DNA from 3 places in the Marinobacter salsuginis genome. Region 1 is predicted to be linked to each of the others. Evidence: predicted binding sites of a transcription regulator. Region 1 holds the regulator's gene; each other region holds the start of a gene.

Region 1 (4,206 bases):
GAGACACGGGCGAAGGCAGCGGCCGGGTAGAGATGGTGATTCAGCCACGCAGCGCCGACAGACGCACTGACAGACAGGAAACCGATGGCAGTTCTGAGAGCCAGTAACCTGGCAAAGAGTTACAAGCAGAAAAAAGTGGTGATCGATGTTTCCCTGGAAATTCGCAGTGGGGAGATAGTGGGGCTGCTTGGCCCCAACGGCGCCGGGAAAACCACCTGCTTCTACATGATCGTCGGGCTGGTCCCTGCCGATCGTGGCCGTATCACCATCGACAGCCGGGATATTACGCCACTGCCGATGCACGGACGCGCCCAGCAAGGCATCGGATACCTGCCCCAGGAAGCCTCGGTGTTCCGTAAATTGTCGGTACGCGACAACATCATGGCGATCCTCGAAACCCGTCGGGGGCTGGGCAAAGCGGATCGAGAGAAAAAACTCGAGGAGTTGTTGGAAGAATTCCACATAACCCATATCCGGGACAGCGTTGGGATGGCCCTATCGGGCGGTGAACGGCGACGGGTGGAAATTGCCCGGGCGCTGGCCATGGAACCGGCCTTCATACTTCTGGATGAGCCCTTCGCCGGTGTCGATCCGATATCCGTAAGCGATATCAAGCACATCATCCGGCATCTGCGTGACAAGGGTATTGGCGTACTGATTACCGATCATAACGTGCGAGAGACCCTGGACATCTGCGAGAACGCCTACATTGTCTCCGGAGGCCACATCATCGCCTCCGGCAATGCCGATGCGATCCTGGCCAACCAGCAAGTCAAGGAAGTCTACCTGGGCGATGAATTCAGGCTGTGACACCGAAAGGCTCATTGTTTTGATGACCTGTAGCAAGTAAACTCGGCAAAGAACTTGCTAGGGTAAAATAAAACGACGGCAAGTAACCGGCATATATAGAATTTTTCACGACTTATGACACAAAGCGCTGATGAGTGACGGATCCTGAACCATGGTTATGAAAGCCTCCTTACAGTTAAAGCTGGGTCAGAGCCTGACCATGACGCCCCAGCTGCAACAGGCGATCCGGCTTCTCCAGCTCTCCACCCTCGACCTCCAACAGGAAATCCAGCAGGCACTGGAATCCAACCCCATGCTGGAGACATCCGAGGACGATGATCAGGCTGACGCAACCTCCGAGAACGACGAGCGCGAGACTAGCGAGAAAGAATCCGCGGCCGAGTCAGCGCCGGAACCTTCGAGCGACTGGGACGAATCAGAGAACGGCCCGGACTGGTCCTCCGAGAACGACATTCCGGACAACATTCCGGACGACCTGCCGGTAGACACCGCTTGGGACGACATCTACCAGTCCGCGCCCGCGCCGGCCGCCCGCAACGACGACGAGAACGATCACGATTTCGAGACCCGCAACTCGCCCACCGAAACACTTCAGGATCACTTGGAATGGCAGCTCAATCTGACCCCGCTGAGTGAACGGGACCAGGCCATTGCCCATGCCCTGATGGACGCTGTGGATGAGCGCGGCTATCTCACCAGCCCTCTGGAAGAAATCCACGCCGGACTGCTGGATGAGAACGAGGAAGACCCTCTGGAACTGGATGAAGTGGAAGCCGTCTTGCACCGCCTCCAGCACTTTGATCCGCCAGGGGTGTTTGCCCGGGATCTGCAGGAATGCCTGCTGATCCAGCTCAACCAGCTACCACCCGAGACGCCCTGGCTGGCCCAGGCGCGACTGGTGATTACCCACTACATCAATCTGCTGGGCAACCGTGACTACGCCCAGTTGCTGCGGCGCAGCCGTCTGAAAGAAGACCAGTTGCGAGAGGTTCTGGCTCTGATCACCGGCCTTAACCCGCGGCCGGGCGACGTGATTGATCGCGCCGAACCCGACTATGTCATTCCGGACGTTATCGTTCGCAAGCACAATGGCCGCTGGCGTGTTGAGCTGAATCCGGAAATTGCCCCGCGCATTCGGGTGAATGCCAGCTATGCTTCACTTATAAGGCGTGCGGACAGCAGTGCCGACAACACCTACCTGCGTGATCAGTTGCAGGAGGCCAAGTGGTTTATCAAGAGCCTGCAGAGCCGCAATGAGACCCTGTTGAAAGTGGCGACCCGTATTGTCGAACACCAGCAGGGATTCCTGGATCACGGCGAAGAAGCCATGAAGCCGCTGATTCTTTCAGACATCGCCCAGGCGGTAGAAATGCATGAATCGACGATTTCACGGGTAACCACCCAAAAATACATGCATACCCCCAGGGGCATTTTCGAATTGAAATATTTCTTCTCCAGCCACGTCAGCACTGACGAGGGCGGTGAATGCTCCTCCACGGCCATCCGGGCGATGATCAAGAAGCTGATTGCTGCGGAAACGCCCAAAAAGCCGTTGAGCGACAGTAAAATTGCAGCCATGCTAGGAGAACAGGGAATCAAGGTTGCGCGACGCACCGTTGCCAAGTACCGGGAGGCCATGCACATTCCGCCGTCCAACGAGCGCAAGCGGCTGGTCTGAATACCCTGGTGCGGGACGCAACACCGTATTCGCCGGCGCACAATGCGCCAGCACCCAGACCGGCTCCCGGGAGCCGGCACGATGACAACAGGAGACGCCTATGCAACTCAATATTTCAGGCCATCACGTAGAACTGACTCCCGCACTGAAAGATTACGTTTCAGAGAAGTTCGAAAAGCTCGAGCGTCACTTCGACCACATCAGTAACTGCCAGGTGACCCTGGAAGTGGAAAAGGTGCGCCAGATTGCGGAAGCCACGTTGCACGTGGTTGGTGGTGAGATTCACGCAAAGGCAGAAAACGAGGACATGTACGCAGCCATCGATGCCCTGATCGATAAACTGGACCGCCAGATCCTCAAGCACAAGGAAAAGAATGTAGACCGGATGCACGGAAACGGCTCTCGCTAACTGGCTGTTTTCATGCAAGTCATCTAATCGAGCTGCGACATGAACAACGTGTCGCAGCCTTTTTTTTAACGGAAACGCAGTCGATCCATGAGCGACACATCCCTGACCATAGACACTATCCTTGTTCCGGAGCTCACCCTCTGCAGGGTACCTGCGTCCAGCAAGAAACGGGCCCTGGAGTTTATTGCCGAGCAAATAAACCACCAGGACAATACGCTCAGCGAGACCCAACTCTTCAACAACCTCATTTCCCGTGAGCGCCTGGGCAGTACCGGCATTGGCCAGGGGATCGCCATTCCCCATTGTCGCCTGGAGGGCCTTGATCACGTGGTGGGCGTGCTGATGACGCTCGAAGAAAGCGTTGAGTTCGATGCCATCGACAATCAGCCGGTGGATCTGATTTTTGCCCTGATCGTCCCGAAAGAGGCAACCAGCGAACACCTGGAGCTGCTCAGCCAACTGGCGGAGAAGTTCAATGAGCGGTCGTTCTGTGATCGCCTCCGGCAATGTGAGGACGCCGGCACGCTGTACCAGCGCATGACCGCCTCAGGCGGCTGATTTTCATTGCAGTGGAGGTGATTTGGTCATGAAGCTGATTATCGTCAGTGGCAGGTCCGGTTCGGGTAAAAGTACCGCGCTTCATGTGCTGGAGGACCTCGGGTTCTACTGCATCGACAATCTTCCCATTGGCTTGCTCTTTCCTCTCACCCGGGAAGCAGCGAGCCAGACCAAGCCCGGCCGGCTCGGCAAGATGGCGGTCAGCATTGATGCGCGCAACCTTTCCGGCGAGCTCGCCAATTTCGAGGAAATTTACCGGCGCCTCCAGGAGACCGGGGTTACCGTTGAAATTATCTTCCTTGATGCCGACGAGCAGTCACTTCTCCAGCGTTTCCACGCCACCCGCAGAAAACACCCGCTGAGTGACGACAAGACCTCCCTCAGGGAAGCCATTACCAGCGAGAAGAAGCTGCTTGAACCACTGTCCAAGCTTTCCGACCTGTATGTGAACACCACCGGTATGTCGATGTACGAACTTCGGGATATGGTGAAGCAGAGAGTTGTGGGCCGGAAGGATCAGGAGCTGGCACTGCTGTTCCAGTCGTTTGGCTTCAAGCACGGAGTACCGCTGGATTCCGACTATGTTTTCGATGTTCGCTGTTTGCCCAACCCTTATTGGGATACCAGTCTGCGGAAGTACGTGGGCACGGATCAGCCGGTTATCGAATTTCTGGAAAAAGAACCGGCGAGCCGGAAGATGATCGACGACCTGAAGGCCTTCCTGGATACCTGGCTGCCTTCTTTCGCAGAC
Region 2 (4,206 bases), on a different contig from region 1:
GGCTTCATGGGTTCCACGGAAGACGTTGTTGACGGTGATCGAGCCAGAAGTACTCTGGCCGACTGGCTGCCCGTCCAGCGTGACTTCGTATTTGTGACCAGGCTGGAGCCCGGGTGTGCTACGGACCTCGAACTGTACGTCGCCGCTGCCACTATGGAACGCCTGATTGTTGTCCGGATAGGCGAACGAGACGCTGTCGTAAGCTGCGCCTTCCCGCTGCACCTCTTCGCGCAGCTTTTCGGTTTCCTGAACAACTTCTGGCTTGGGCAATGTGATGGTCGTGACTGGCTTGACCTGGACCGCTTCAGAGCCCTCGCTCGGCTCGTCAGAGTAGGTGACGTTGCCGTAGGCATCGACATTTCGGTAAACCTCGGCAGAGACGGGAACCGCCAGCAAAAAGAAAAGGCCGGCAACCAATCCAGACTTTGGATTCATAAGCTCACCTGTTATTGGGTTTCCTCGATTATCGGCGGCGCCCGGAGTCTTTTCAACGCCTGCAGAGCCTGATGTTGGTTACATATCGTTAAGGGCTCCAGGCACTGTGCGGCTGCTCACAAAAAAGCCCCGCACGAAGGCGGGGCTTGTCTGCTTTCCTCTAAAGCGAGGTGTTAGCAGGAGTAGTACAGGTCGAACTCGATCGGGTGAGTGGTCATGTTCAGTTTCTCGACTTCACCGCGCTTCAGATCAACGTAGCCTGCGATCATGTCTTCGGTGAATACGCCACCACGAGTCAGGAACTCGTGATCTGCTTCCAGGCAGTCCAGGGCTTCGGACAGAGTCTCGGCCACGGTCGGAATGCTCAGGGCTTCTTCTTTCGGCAGGTCGTACAGATCCTTGTCCATGGCATCGCCAGGGTGGATCTTGTTCTGGATACCGTCGAGGCCAGCCATCATCAGCGCCGCAAACGCCAGGTACGGGTTGGCAGACGGATCAGGGAAGCGAACTTCGATACGACGCGCTTTCGGGCTGTTCACATACGGGATACGGATAGAGGCTGAACGGTTACGGGCAGAGTAGGCCAGCATAACCGGAGCTTCAAAGCCCGGAACCAGACGCTTGTACGAGTTGGTGGAGCTGTTGGTGAAGGCGTTGATGGCCTTGGCGTGCTTGATCACACCACCGATGTAGTACAGAGCGGTTTCGCTCAGGCCAGCGTAGCTGTCACCGGCAAACAGGTTCTTGCCGTCTTTGCTCAGGGACATGTGAACGTGCATGCCGGAACCGTTATCGCCGACAACCGGCTTGGGCATAAAAGTGGCGGTCTTGCCGTAGGCGTGGGCCACGTTGTGCACGCAGTACTTCAGGATCTGAACTTCGTCTGCTTTGCGGGTCAGAGTGTTGGCGCCAACGCCGATTTCACACTGGCCAGCGGTGCCCACTTCGTGGTGGTGCACTTCGATTTCCAGTCCCATGGACTCCATGGCCGCACACATGGCGCCACGCAGGTCGTGGAGGCTGTCAACCGGCGGAACCGGGAAGTAACCGCCTTTTACGCCCGGGCGGTGACCGATGTTGTTGCGATCGAAATCTTCGCCGGAAACCCAGGCGGCTTCTTCAGAGTGGATGTGGTACATCGCACCCTGCATGTCGACGTTCCATTTTACGGAGTCAAACACGAAGAACTCGGGCTCGGGGCCGAACAGGGCGCCGTCTGCGATGCCGGTAGACTTGAGGTATTCCTCTGCGCGACGGGCAACGGAGCGTGGGTCACGCTCGTAACCCTGCATAGTAGAAGGCTCTACGATGTTGCAGGTGATGTTTACGGTGGTCTCTTCGGTGAACGGATCGAGTACGGAAGTCTCGTCGTCCGGCATCAGGATCATGTCGGATTCGTTGATGCCTTTCCAGCCCGCGATGGAGGAGCCGTCAAACATCTTGCCGTCTGCGAAAAAGTCTTCATCTACTTCGGTGGCAGGCAGTGTAACGTGCTGCTCTTTACCGCGGCTGTCAGTGAAGCGCAGGTCAACCCATTTGACTTCGTGTTCTTTGATCAAATCAACTGTCTTGGACATTGTGCATGCTCCGTAAGTTATACCGCACAGGCGGCTGTATTCATGTTCGTGGCGCCGGATCGCCCGGGTTATCGGGTTCCGATCTGTTTCTCAGGTTTGCGCAGCTTAGCAAATGCCGTTGCGTCTTACCTGTAAATTTCGGCTGATTTCGATAAAGCAAGGCGCTTGCCAATTTTTAGGGCATGCTCCAGAACGGCGCAACTGCAAGGGTTTGGGGCATATTAGAAGGAAATGATGCGCCCTCCACCGAAAACCTGCACCCAAATGGTGCACCTTGTTGGTGCATTTATGAGGTGGTCGCCCCAATGAGGTGCGCGCCCGCTGTATGAAGAATAGGCGTTTTTCTTCATATTAACGACACAGACTTTTCGCTATACTGCGCGCCGCTTCATTTTTTACCCTGTCATTTTCAGGTCCATGATCGGAAAGCACCGTGCAGGGTGCCGGGCAGCCAGCTCCGGTGAATGAGTTCATTTTACGGATTTGAGACGGCATGTGCTGGGATTCCCCCTGCGAACGACCTTCTCAGGTCATTGAGTGCATGCCGCAGGAATATTTTTGTGATTGAGAAACTTCGTAATATCGCCATTATCGCCCACGTTGACCATGGTAAAACCACGCTCGTAGACCAGCTTTTGCGCCAGTCAGGCACTTTGGAGCGCAAAGAGCTCGATAGCGAGCGGGTCATGGATTCCAATGATCAGGAAAAAGAGCGGGGCATTACCATCCTGGCGAAAAACACCGCTCTGAAATGGAATGGCTACGACATCAATATTGTCGACACACCGGGCCACGCAGATTTCGGCGGTGAAGTTGAGCGGGTCATGAGCATGGTGGATTGCGTGCTGCTGGTTGTTGATTCCATCGACGGCCCCATGCCCCAGACCCGCTTCGTTACCCAGAAGGCGTTTGCCGCGGGGCTGCGTCCGATCGTTGTGGTTAACAAGATCGATCGTCCTGGCGCCCGTCCGGATTGGGTTGTGGATCAGGTATTCGACCTTTTTGACAACCTGGGCGCGACCGATGAGCAGTTGGACTTCCCGATTGTGTACGCCAGCGCCCTGAACGGCATTGCCGGGCTGGATCACGAAAAGCTGGATGACAACATGGATGCCGTGTTCCAGGCGATTGTTGACCATGTCCCGGCACCCAATGTCGACCCGGACGGCCCGTTCCAGATGCAGATTTCCCAGCTGGATTACAACAGCTTCCTCGGCGTGATCGGCATCGGCCGTATCATGCGCGGCAAGATCAAAACCAATTCGCCGGTAACCGCTATTGGCGCCAACGGCAAGAAGCGTAATGGTCGTATCCTGAAGATCATGGGGCATTCCGGCCTCCAACGCGTTGAAGTCGACGAAGCCCAGGCTGGCGACATCGTCTGTGTCAGCGGTATGGATGAGCTGTTCATCTCCGACACCCTTTGTGACCAGGCCAACGTTGAAGCGCTGCCAGCACTGACGGTGGATGAGCCGACCGTATCCATGACCTTCCAGGTCAACGATTCGCCGTTTGCCGGCAAGGAAGGCAAGTACGTTACCAGCCGGAACATCAAGGAGCGTCTGGAAAAAGAACTGCTGCATAACGTTGCGCTGCGTGTTGAGGAAGGCGACTCTGCCGACAAGTTCAAGGTGTCCGGTCGTGGCGAATTGCACCTCTCAGTTCTGATCGAGAACATGCGACGCGAAAACTTTGAGTTGGCCGTTGGCCGCCCCGAAGTGGTTATCAAGGAAGTGGATGGCGAAAAGCAGGAGCCGTACGAGAACGTCATCGTGGATATCGAAGAGCAGCACCAGGGTGCCGTCATGGAGCAAATGGGGCTGCGCAAGGGCGACCTGACCAACATGGTGCCGGATGGCAAGGGCCGCATGCGTCTGGATTACACCATTCCCGCTCGCGGCCTGATTGGTTTCCGGAATACCTTCCTGACCATGACCTCAGGTACCGGCATCCTTACGTCCACGTTCAGCCACTATGGCCCGATCAAGGTTGGGGACGTTACCAGCCGCCAGAACGGCGTCATTGTGTCGATGGCTACGGGTACCGCGCTGACCTACTCCCTGGAAACCCTGCAGAGCCGCGGCAAGCTGTTCCTGGATCCGGGGCAGGAGATCTATGAAGGGCAACTGTGTGGTATTCATAGCCGGGACAATGACCTGGTGGTGAACCCCACCAAAGCCAAAAAGCTCGACAA
Region 3 (4,206 bases), on a different contig from region 1:
CGCTCAAGCAGGTTCAATTCCTTGAACTCCACCATACTCCGGATTTGCGGCTTGATTTGCCAGCCGCCATTCAGGGACGGGGTGAAGAACTGCTTTTGTCGCTCCGGTGACAGGCCCCGGCCAATGGCGATCATCTCGTATTCACCCTTGCGGGCGACTTCCAGAACGCTTTTGGAGATATCCGTGGCCGTGATTTTCACGTCGCGAAGCTTCCCGGGCCTCGCACGCCGGAATTCTTCCACGATCATGGCGATGGAGTAGGGTTCCTGACCTGTTGAGCAGGCCGCCGACCAGATACGAAGGGGTTGGGCGGTTTTGCGCTCAGCGAACTCGGGAAGCAGTTTTTCCTGGAGAATCCGGAAAGGGTGATTGTCGCGGAACCACAGGGTTTCATTGGTGGTCATCGCATCGATGACCACCTCCTTCAGGCCGCCCCGCCCGGGACGCTTGAGGCGATCAAGGAGTTCACCCAGGGTATTCAGACTGTTCTCTTCGAGAATCCTGCGCAGCCTGCTTTTTACCAGGTACTGTTTGTTCTCGCCGAGTAAAATCCCACAGGCATCCTGCAGGAACGATTTGAAGGCTTCATATTCCTGTGGCGTTATTTCCGCTTTCATTGGATCTCTGTTCTGAGTGAATCTTCGAGCGGCGCCATCAACCCTGGTCGATGATCTCCATTACCCGCTCCGCCAGCTCGTCCGGACTGAACTTTGCCATAAAGTCGTCGGCCCCGACCTTCTTCACCATCGCCTGATTGAACACACCACTGAGGGAGGTGTGCAGCATAACAAACATATCGGATAGAGCCGGGTCATCTTTTACTTTGGTTACCAGCGTATACCCGTCCATTTCCGGCATCTCGACATCAGAAATGATCAATGAGAAATGGTCTTTCGCACGGGAGCCGTCCGCAGTGATTTCTTTCAGATACTCGAATGCCTGCTTGCCATCATTTTTAAGCACAACCTCCATGCCTATTGCCGTCAGGCACCGCTGTATCTGGCGACGTGCGACAGAGGAGTCATCCACTACCAATACCGGAAGATGCCCGGGCACCCGCTCTGCGCTCTTGCTCAGTACAGCCTCGGTCACGTCTTCACCAAGCGGAGAAACTTCCGAAAGAATCTTTTCTACATCTATGATTTCTATAAGCTTATCATCAATTTTTGTTACAGCGGTAAGATATACATCCTTGCCTGCCCCTTTCGGTGGCGGCAGAATTTCCTCCCAGTTCATGTTCATGATCCGCTCAACGCCGGTAACCAGGAAGCCCTGCGTTTTGCGATTGTATTCAGTGATGATTACGAAACTGGTCGCCAACTCGTCCTGGGGAATGCCGGGCAAACCAATAGCCATGCTTAAATCGATAATGGGAATCGTCTCACCACGACTATGAGCGACGCCACGAACTACCGGCCGACTATTGGGCAGCGACGATAGCTTGGGGCACTGCAGGACCTCTTTCACTTTGAAGACGTTAATACCGTATATCTGCCGTCCCCTCAGGCGGAAAAGAAGCAGCTCAAGACGGTTTTTCCCGACCATCTGAGTGCGCTGGTTAACACTGTCCAATACCCCTGCCATTTCGATTCTCCTGGCCTGCCGGAATTACAACGGCATATATCTTGCTGGTCACTGAATAATAGCGTGATTGACGGAAAGCCGTCATATCAGCGGCGGATTAGCCCGTTTAACGGCCACTGCCATCGAATCCTTAGCCGGATTCGGGCTTTTCTGCCTTGTTGTTGACAGCATAGGACAAACTGCTACGTATGCGCACCACCAAATTGGCTCTGATACTGCTAATGTCTTGCTTGAGCGCCCCGCTGCTGGCTGACACAACCGCTGAACAGATTCGCCAGGCGACACTGGAATTTCTTGACGGCTTCGCCAGAGAACAGGCCGCAGAAGGCTACACCGTATCCTTTGAACCGGGCTCCATCGACGACCGACTTGCACTCGCGGAATGCGAGAAGCCCTTGAGTGTCGAATTCAGTGGAGATCCCTGGAAAAGCACCAGCCCTTCGATGCAGGTGGCCTGCGAAGGATCAAGGCCCTGGCGGATGTTTGTGACGGCTTCCGTTTCCATCCACGGGCCGGCCCTTGTGGCGGCAAGACCGCTGACACGGGGAGAACGGGTAACCGAAGGCCTCCTGACCAAGCAGTCCGTTGAAATCAATGCCTCCCGGCGCGGCGTCATTACCGACGCGCAACAGGCCATTGGCATGGAAGTGCGCCGGTCGGTCAACGCAGGCTCGCTGATCACGCCGGATATGCTCTCCGCGCCAAATGCCGTGGAACGGGGCGACCATGTTATCATCACCGCCAAAACGGGCGGATTCTCAGTGCGTTCGCGCGGGAAGGCCCTTGCCAGCGCAGGGGTTGGCGAACAGGTTCTGGTTGAGAATCTGCGATCCTCCCGCACTATCAAGGCCAGCGTTGTTGCGCCAGGTCATGTCGAAATCCCGATGTAAGCCCGGCTCGGCATGAGCTTGCCGGTGCGGCAAATCCCTGCCGGAAACCCGGTAGAAAAAAAGAGACGAAAAAACTACTGAAAATTACTAAAGGTTTTCGCGGCCCCGCCGTTAAGAAGACATAAACTCGAGTAAGCGCTGCATTCACGCGGCGCGACAGGCAAGCAGGTACAGATATGTCAGTTGACTTAAATGGAATTGGCCCCGGCCAGGTCAACACCCAGAGAACCACGGCCGACAAAAGCGCCGGCACCCAGAATACCCAGCCGGCGACCAACGAACAGGCGAAAACCCAGGCCCAGGGTGCCCGGGGCGAGAACGTGAGCCTGAGCAATCAGGCCAAGAATCTCAAACAGCTTGAACAGAAGCTGGGCGATTATCCGGAAATGGATGACGACCGCATCGAACAGATCCGCTCCGCCCTGGAGAACGGAACCTACAAGATTGACGCCGAGAAACTGGCCCAGAAAATGCTTGAGATGGATGAAAGCATTTTCGGGTGAGTAAACCATGGCCGCAATCGATGATCTGAAGACCCTTCTTTCCCAGGATGTCAGTCAGCTGGAGACGCTGGCTGATATTCTCGAAAAAGAAAAGACATGCCTTGCCAGTTCCGACCTCCGACAGCTGGAAACTCTGACCAAAGAGAAAAACGAGCTTCTGGGTGCCGTTCGCGAACGCGCCAAACAGAAAATCCGGACATTGGTCCAGATGGGATACCGCCCGGAAGGCGGCGAGCCTTCCCGTTTTATCCGCAGCGGCGGCTTTTCTGAGCTGTTCCAGCTCTGGCAGGAAGCGGATCAGAAACTCCGGGCCTGTCAGACGCTGAACCAGACCAACGGTCGGGTGATAAGCCATTTGCAAAAACGCCTGTCCCGGCTTACCGACATCTTCCGTGGCGCCACCGGTCAGCAAAAGCTGTACGGTGCCCAAGGCCAGCAGACCACAGTTTCCAGCAGCACAGTGCTTGCCAGCGCCTGAGCAGGGCCCTGGCAGGCAACGCTTTTTACTTCATCGGGTATAGATTGTCATCTGGGAGTCCGGATGGAAGCGGATGTCGTGGATACTCACGTTACCCATTGAGGCACCCTGGCTACCGCTGACCCGGATATTGTCCATGCGGATTTCCTCGATGCGCTCGGGGAACGCAAGCATCAAGGCGCCATCCTCCCTCACCCGATAGCGCGGCTCCCCCTCGCGGTAGTGGACACCGGAAATGGTCAGGTCCGAGTCGAGGAAGTTGAGGACCGGTACAAAAATATTGGCGGTAAGTTTCAGCCCCTCGATGACATCTGGGGATCCGTCTGCGCCCTGTTCGCCGTCACCCGCCGGATTCTCAACCATATCGCGTACAATACCGATACGCTCCAGCAGGTTCGGGTCTCCCTGACCTGAGACGGCCGCCAGCTCAGTCTCGCTCAATGGAGCGAGCTTACCGCGCTCATACAATTCACCAGCCTCCAGCGATGCCTGGGACGCTTCGGCCGAATTGCTCGCCGCAAAGGTGACCAGGGGCTGGAATGGCAGCGTTACCGCTGTGACGAGCGCCGCAGCGTTGCGATACCGGGACTGGTGCTTCAGGACCCGGTGAAGTTCTTTTTCGCTGATCCAGCCGGCCTGGATGAACACCTCACCCAGACGCTGTCCGGTTTCGCGCTGGAGCTTCAGGCCCTCATCCAGTTGTTTCTCGGACAGGTAGCCGCGATTAACAAGCAGCCGCCCGAGGCGTGAC

What was found. Region 1 encodes sigma-54, which starts transcription at its own class of promoters, with help from an activator protein. Its sites were predicted from a motif close to ANTGGCATNNANNTTGCTNT; they were not measured.
Region 2: a site for sigma-54 is predicted at 2,166-2,185, ahead of glnA (glutamate--ammonia ligase). Genes of this name have one in related genera too.
Region 3: a site for sigma-54 is predicted at 1,613-1,632, ahead of flgA (flagellar basal body P-ring formation chaperone FlgA). Genes of this name have one in related genera too.

The regions. Positions count from the first base shown of each region.
Region 1 is NZ_BGZH01000001.1:733,216-737,421, forward strand. It holds gene lptA (lipopolysaccharide transport periplasmic protein LptA) at 1-107, shown strand, start outside; gene lptB (LPS export ABC transporter ATP-binding protein) at 85-810, shown strand; gene GJU83_RS03355 (RNA polymerase factor sigma-54) at 968-2,488, shown strand; gene hpf (ribosome hibernation promoting factor) at 2,589-2,897, shown strand; gene ptsN (PTS IIA-like nitrogen regulatory protein PtsN) at 2,985-3,455, shown strand; gene rapZ (RNase adapter RapZ) at 3,484-4,206, shown strand, end outside.
Region 2 is NZ_BGZH01000004.1:122,079-126,284, reverse strand. It holds gene GJU83_RS17135 (DUF4124 domain-containing protein) at 1-435, opposite strand, end outside; gene glnA (glutamate--ammonia ligase) at 609-2,012, opposite strand; gene typA (translational GTPase TypA) at 2,573-4,206, shown strand, end outside.
Region 3 is NZ_BGZH01000003.1:215,249-219,454, forward strand. It holds gene GJU83_RS15105 (CheR family methyltransferase) at 1-617, opposite strand, end outside; gene GJU83_RS15110 (chemotaxis protein CheV) at 655-1,584, opposite strand; gene flgA (flagellar basal body P-ring formation chaperone FlgA) at 1,773-2,474, shown strand; gene flgM (flagellar biosynthesis anti-sigma factor FlgM) at 2,651-2,977, shown strand; gene GJU83_RS15125 (flagellar protein FlgN) at 2,985-3,455, shown strand; gene GJU83_RS15130 (cyclic di-GMP-binding domain-containing protein, MshE-related) at 3,486-4,206, opposite strand, start outside.